Regions from separate parts of the Kitasatospora sp. McL0602 genome, predicted to be linked through region 2. Evidence: riboswitches for the same ligand, from Rfam matches in the RefSeq annotation. Region 2 holds a riboswitch; the other holds the start of a gene.
What was found. Region 2 has a riboswitch for glycine ahead of gcvP (aminomethyl-transferring glycine dehydrogenase). Riboswitches for the same ligand answer to the same signal wherever they lie in the genome.

Region 1: linked by a shared signal. The riboswitch ahead of gcvT (glycine cleavage system aminomethyltransferase GcvT) and the one ahead of gcvP (aminomethyl-transferring glycine dehydrogenase) in region 2 are both predicted to bind glycine.

What each region holds. Positions count from the first base shown of each region.
Region 1 is NZ_CP197246.1:2,321,438-2,324,837, reverse strand. Features, by position in the region: gene glyA (serine hydroxymethyltransferase) at 1-235, opposite strand, end outside; gene gcvH (glycine cleavage system protein GcvH) at 375-752, opposite strand; gene gcvT (glycine cleavage system aminomethyltransferase GcvT) at 860-1,993, opposite strand; glycine riboswitch at 2,193-2,297, opposite strand; gene ACR68M_RS10470 (enhanced serine sensitivity protein SseB) at 2,462-3,241, shown strand; gene ACR68M_RS10465 (enhanced serine sensitivity protein SseB C-terminal domain-containing protein) at 3,384-3,400, shown strand, end outside.
Region 2 is NZ_CP197246.1:470,164-473,563, reverse strand. Features, by position in the region: gene ACR68M_RS02265 (PRC and DUF2382 domain-containing protein) at 1-765, opposite strand, end outside; glycine riboswitch at 999-1,104, shown strand; glycine riboswitch at 1,105-1,241, shown strand; gene gcvP (aminomethyl-transferring glycine dehydrogenase) at 1,342-3,400, shown strand, end outside.

The DNA.
Region 1 (3,400 bases), 1.9 Mb from region 2:
TGGCGATCTGCTCGACCACGTCGACGTGCTCGCAGCCGCCGTAGTAGCGCTTGCCGGGGTAGCCCTCGGCGTACTTGTTGGTCAGCACCGAGCCCTGGGCCTCCATGACCGCCACGGGGGCGAAGTTCTCGGAGGCGATCATCTCGAGGGTGGTCTGCTGGCGGTGCAGCTCGGCGTCGACCGCGGCCGCGATCTCGGGGTCGAGCGCGTGCAGGGACTGGTTCAGAACCGTCATGGTGGGTCTTCCCGTCATGGGGCTTCCCCGCGCAGCGCGACCGACTGGGTGGTGGCCGGGCGGGCGGGAGGGCAGTGGACCGAGGGGAGGGGCGGCCGCCGCGCTGCGGCCGCCCCCGTCACGCTTGGGGGGAGCTGAGTCAGCCGCCGATGAAGGCGGTGTACTCGTCGGCGGAGAGCAGCTCGTCCTGGACGGACGTGACCTCGACCTTGAACAGCCAGGCGTCGCCGAACGGGTCAGTGTTCACCGAGGCCGGCTCGTCCACGACGGAGTCGTTGATCTCGACGACCTTGCCGGTGACCGGCGAGAAGAGGTCGCTGACCGACTTGGTCGACTCCAGCTCGCCACAGGTCTCGCCCGCGACGACGTCGTCGCCGACGGCCGGGAGCTGGACGTAGACGATGTCACCGAGCGCGTCGGCCGCGTGCTTGGTGATGCCGATGGTCGACACACCGCCCTCGACGGCCGTCAGCCACTCGTGCTCCTTGCTGTACTGCAGGTGTGTGGGGTTGCTCATGACGTCATTCTCCAGGATCGCAAGAGGGTAGGGCGAAGCCGTCCGCTGAACGGACCGGACATCCGGGGGTTCGGGTGGCAGAGAGTCAGGTGGTCCGACAAGCGGAGTTACTTGGCGCGCTTGTAGAACGGGAGGGCGACGACCTCGACCGGCTCGTGCTTGCCACGGACGTCCACGGCGACGGCGGTGCCGGGGGTGGCGTGCGCCGCGTCCACGTACGCGATGGCGATCGGCTTGCCCAGGGTGGGGGAGGGGGCGCCGGAGGTGATCCGCCCGATCGGGGTGCCGTCGGTGCTGACGACGCCGTACTCGGCGCGCGGGACGCGCTTGCCCTCGGAGACCAGGCCGACCAGCTTGCGCGGCGGGTTGGACTCGGCCTGGGCGGCGGCGGCCTCCAGGGCCTTGCGGCCGACGAACTCGCCGTTGTTGGTGGTCTTGTCGAAGCGGACGACCCGGCCCAGACCGGCGTCGAACGGCGTCAGGTCGGTGTTCAGCTCGTGCCCGTACAGCGGCATGCCCGCCTCCAGGCGCAGCGTGTCACGGCAGGAGAGGCCGCACGGGACGAGGCCGACACCGGCGCCCGCCTCGGTCAGCGCGTTCCAGATGTGCTCGGCGTCGGCCGGGGCGCAGAAGATCTCGAAGCCGTCCTCGCCGGTGTAGCCGGTGCGGGCCAGCTGGACGTCCTTGCCGGCGACGACGGCGGGCAGGATCGCGTAGTACTTCAGGCCGGGCAGGTCGGCGTCGGTCTGCGAGGCGAGGATGCCGTTCGCCTCCGGGCCCTGGACGGCGAGCAGCGCGTACGCATCGCGGTCGTCGCGGACGACGGCGTCGAAGCCGGCCGAGCGCTCGGTCAGCGCGTCCAGCACGACCTGGGCGTTGGAGGCGTTGGCGACGACCATGAACTCGGTCTCACCGGTGCGGTAGACGATCAGGTCGTCCAGGATGCCGCCGTCCTCGCGGCAGATCATCGTGTAGCGGGCGCGCAGCTCGCCGAGCGCGGAGATGAAGCCGACCAGCGCGTGGTCGAGCAGCTCGCCGGCCTGCGGGCCGGTCACGGTGATCTCGCCCATGTGCGAGAGGTCGAAGAGCCCGGCCTTGGTACGGACGGCGAGGTGCTCCTCCCGCTCGCTGCCGTAGCGCAGCGGCATGTCCCACCCCGCGAAGTCGGTCATGGTGGCGCCGAGCGTGCGGTGCAGCGCGTCGAGCGCGGTGAGGCGGGGGCTGGCCTGGTCGGAGGACATGGCGGATTGGCTCCTTGGCTGGGCACTCAGGGACTGCACGCAGAGCGTGGACCTGCGTACGGGCATACGGGGGCGGTGTCTCCCCATCTGTCGTCGCAACCTGAGAGCTTCACCGCGCCCCTTGCCGTAGACAACAAGGATGGCGGCTTGCACCGTGGGTGGGCGCACGGCGCGGCCGTGTTCCACTTTCCAGATGTGCCTCGCCCGTGCGGTAGGGGGGCCTGAGAGATTCCGGGGAGGACTTGCTCCTTCGGCGCCGGCCCTGCCCTGGTCGGGGCACTCCGGACTCTCCCGCACGGGTTCGAGCGGCCGTTGTTAAGTTGACGCCCCCCGGGGAGGACGCGCCCATCATGGCATGCCGGGCGGCGCGCGGGGGAGAGGGGCCCGGCGCCGCTGTCAGGTCACAGTGTCGGCGGGGACCGATAGGCTCTCCCCGAGCTACGGGCAGAGGGGCGGTGCTGGACGCGGATGGGCTACCCGGCGGGTGGGACTCAGGCGCAGGGGTGGGCGGCCGAGGGCAGCGGTTGGCCCGCGAACGAGCTGGAGCAGGTGCTCACCGCCGCCCTCGGCGACCCGGGCGCGACGCCCCGGGTGATCGAGGTGCTGGCGCGCAGCCAGGTGTGGATCCCGCTGCCCGCCGGGGCCGACCCGCAGGGCCAGGCGCTGGACCTGCCGACGATCGAGCTCGCGGGCTCACCGTACGTACCCGTCTTCTCCTCGCAGGAGCAGTTCCTGCGGCACGCCCCCGGGGTGCCGTTCGCGATCGCCCCGGCCTGGGAGTTCGCCCGTGGGCTGCCGCTCGGGGTCGGCATCGCCGTCAACCCCGAGGCGCCGGTCGGCATCCCGGTGCCGCCGGAGGGGGTCGGCGAGCTGCGGCGCGGCCCGCAGGGCGACCGCTGGCAGCAGCAGCCGGACGGCGCCCGGGTCGCCCTGCGCGAGCCCGCCCCGCACGAGGAGCCGTACGCCTTCCTGGCCGCGGCGATCACCGAACTCAGTCAGCTGCCCGGCGTGCTGACGGCCCGTAGGGCACTGGCCAGCGTCGAGGGCGAGACCCCGGCACTGTACGTGGGCGTCCAGTTCGACGCCGCCTGGCAGGCCGACCCGGTGCAGGTCAACGAGGCGCTCGGCCGGGCCCTGGGAACCGCGCCGCCCGCGTGGGGCGTCCACCTGGTGCTGCTCGACGCGGTCGCCGACCCGGTGGTCGAGTGGCTGCTCACCAGGGTGAGACCCTTCTACGCTCGGGCATGAGCCCCGAGGGGCGCGGGGAACTGCGCGACTCGGGAGGTACGGTCCGGTGCCTACCGCCCTCGCGCAGTTCCCCGCGCCCCTGGATAGTGCAACTTTATGACGTGAGGGAAGAGGGTCCGAGGTGAGTACGTTGGAGCGCGCGATGCGCGACGTCGCCCC
Region 2 (3,400 bases):
CTCGACCCGGACGCGCTCGCGCACCACCGGCACGTGCCGCTCGACCGTCTCGCTGGTGACGTACTTGCGCAGCCGCGCGGTGTACGTCACCTGCCACTCGGTCGTGATGTCGAGCCGCTCCTCGCGGCAGGTGATCTCGATCGGCCCGCTCGGCGCGCTGGTCGCGGCAGTGGGCGCCGCCATCGGTGCGGCGGCCGCCGTCGGCGGGCGCTCGAGCGTGGGGGAGGTGGGGGAGTTGACGGGCCGCATCGCGGTGGGCGCGGGCTTGTCGTGGTCACGGACGGGAGCGGTGAACGCCATGGGGGTTGCCTCGGGCATCAGCGGAGCGGGTGTCTGGGTGGTGGTGGCGGGGGCGGGAGTGGAGACGGTGCCGAAGTCGTGGTCACCGTTCTTCACCGCCGCCGTGCCGTTGGCCGGTACGGGGGTCGGTACGGGCGCCGGCGCGGCCGCGCCGTTGGTCTCCAGCCCGTAGTAGCGGTAGAGCTGAAGCTCCTGGGCGGGGGAGAGGTGTTGGCCCACGCCGAAGTCCGGTGAGTCCTTGATCAGCGACTTGTCGTACGGGACCTTCAGCTCCGCGCCCGAGAACTCGCTGGTGGTCAGCGGGACGAAGGCGTCCCGGCCGAAGATCCCGGTCCGGACGGCGGCCCACTCGGGTTCGCCGGTCGCGTCGTCGAGATACACCTCGTCGACCGTGCCGATCTTGTCACCGTTCCGGTCGACCGCCTTGTGTCCGATCAGGTCTCGCGGATCGATATCGGTCTGCACGCTGTCCTCCAGTGCAAGTGCTCCCGTGAACTCGGTCGGTGGGCGGCCGGGGGAGCTGTCCGTCCGCCATCTCATACGAAAAGGCATCAAATGGACGCGGGCGAGCCGGGCGCCGCCGTCCGGGCGTCGGTTGGGCCGTCCGGGGTGCTCCGGAGAAGCTCCGTGGACGGAGCGACAGACCTGACCTGACCGGTGATCCAACCGGCTCGCGCTGGTACCCTGGGCGCGACCGCCGAGCCCGCTCGGGAGAGTCCCCACCCCTTGTGAACTGCGGGGAAGGGGCGCCGAAGGAGCAAACCCTCCCCGGAATCTCTCAGGCATCCGTACCGTGTGGGATAGGTCACTCTGGAAAGTAGGGCAGGACCGACGGCTAGGGAGCCGACGGCACCACCCTCACCGACGGTGCAAGCCGACGAGGTGCCCCCGGGCGTCGCGTGCGGGTGAAGCTCTCAGGTACCGATGACAGAGGGGGAGGCCTGTCGGTCGTACCCAGGGAGCCCCCGCTGTCCCACAGCGGCACAGGGCCCTCCGTGGTGCGTACCCCCGCCGGTCCGTGACCAGGAGGCCTCGACCCCCATGAACGCCCAGACCACCGGTCGCCACAGCGACGCGACGCTCACCCAGCTCGAGCAGGCCAGCCCGTTCGAGACGCGCCACATCGGCCCCGACGCGGCCGCGCAGGACAAGATGCTCGCCTTCGTCGGCTACGGCTCGCTCGACGAGCTGTCCGACACCGCCGTGCCCGAGGCCATCCGCAGCATCACGGCGCTCGACCTGCCCGCCGGGCGCAGCGAGGCCCAGGTGCTCGCCGAGCTGCGCGAGCTGGCCTCCCGCAACACGGTGCTGCAGCCGATGATCGGCCTCGGCTACTACGGGACCTTCACCCCGCCGGTCATCCTGCGCAACGTGCTGGAGAACCCGGCCTGGTACACCGCCTACACCCCGTACCAGCCGGAGATCTCGCAGGGCCGCCTGGAGGCGCTGCTCAACTTCCAGACCCTGGTCTCCGACCTCACCGGCCTGGCCACCTCCGGCTCCTCGCTGCTCGACGAGGGCACCGCCGCCGCCGAGGCGATGGCGCTGGCCCGCCGCGTCGGCAAGGTCAAGGACGGCGTCTTCCTGGTCGACGCCGACGCCCTGCCGCAGACCGTCGCGGTGATCAACACCCGCGCGGAGCCGACCGGTGTCGAGGTCGTCGTCGCCGACCTCTCCGCGGGCATCCCCGCCGAGATCGCCGAGCGCGGCGTCTTCGGCGTGCTGCTCCAGTACCCGGGTGCCTCCGGCGCCGTCCGCGACCTCGCCCCGGTGATCGAGCAGGCCCACGGCCTGGGCGCGATCGTCGCCGTCGCCGCCGACCTGCTGGCCCTCACCCTGCTGAAGTCGCCCGGCTCGCTCGGCGCCGACATCGCCTGCGGCACTTCGCAGCGCTTCGGTGTCCCGATGGGCTTCGGCGGCCCGCACGCCGGCTACCTGGCCGTCCGCGCCGAGTACGCCCGCAGCCTGCCCGGCCGCCTGGTCGGCGTCTCCGTCGACGCCGACGGCAACCGCGCCTACCGCCTGGCCCTGCAGACCCGCGAGCAGCACATCCGCCGCGAGAAGGCCACCTCCAACATCTGCACCGCCCAGGTGCTGCTGGCCGTGATGGCCTCGATGTACGCCGTCTACCACGGCCCCGACGGCCTGGCCGACATCGCCCGCCGCACCCACCGCTACGCCGCCGCGCTCGCCGCGGGCCTGCGCGCCGGCGGTGTCGAGCTGGTGCACGGCGAGTTCTTCGACACCGTCACCGCCCGCGTCCCCGGCAAGGCCGCCGAGGTCGCCGCCGCCGCCCGCGCGAACGGCGTCAACGTCCACCAGGACGGCGCCGACCTGATCTCCGTCTCCTGCGACGAGACCACCACCCGCGAGCACCTGGCCGCCGTCTGGTCCGCCTTCGGCGTCACCGCCACGGAGGTCGAGGAGAGCGCCGACGCGCTGCCCGCCGCCCTGCTGCGCACCGACGAGTACCTGACCCACCCGGTCTTCCACAGCCACCGCTCGGAGACCGCCATGCTGCGCTACCTGCGCCGCCTGGCGGACCGTGACTACGCGCTGGACCGGGGCATGATCCCGCTGGGCTCCTGCACCATGAAGCTCAACGCGACCACCGAGATGGAGCCGGTCACCTGGCCCGAGTTCGGCCAGCTGCACCCCTTCGCGCCGATCGAGCAGGCGCAGGGCTTCCTGACCCTGATCCGTCAGCTGGAGCAGCAGCTCGTCGAGGTCACCGGCTACGACGCGGTGAGCATCCAGCCGAACGCGGGCTCGCAGGGCGAGCTGGCCGGCCTGCTGGCCGTCCGCGCCTACCACCGCGCCAACGGCGACACCCAGCGCGACGTCTGCCTCATCCCCTCCTCGGCGCACGGCACCAACGCCGCCTCCGCCGTGATGGCCGGGATGCGCGTCGTGGTCGTCAAGACCCTGACCGACGGTGACGTCGACGTCGCCGACCTCAAGGCCAAGATCGAGCAGCACCGCGACCAGCTCGCCGTGCTGATGGTCACCTACCCGTCCACCCACGGCGTGTACGAGACCGAGATCACCGACATCTGCGCGGCCGTCCACGAGGCCGGCGGCCAGGTGTACGTCGACGGCG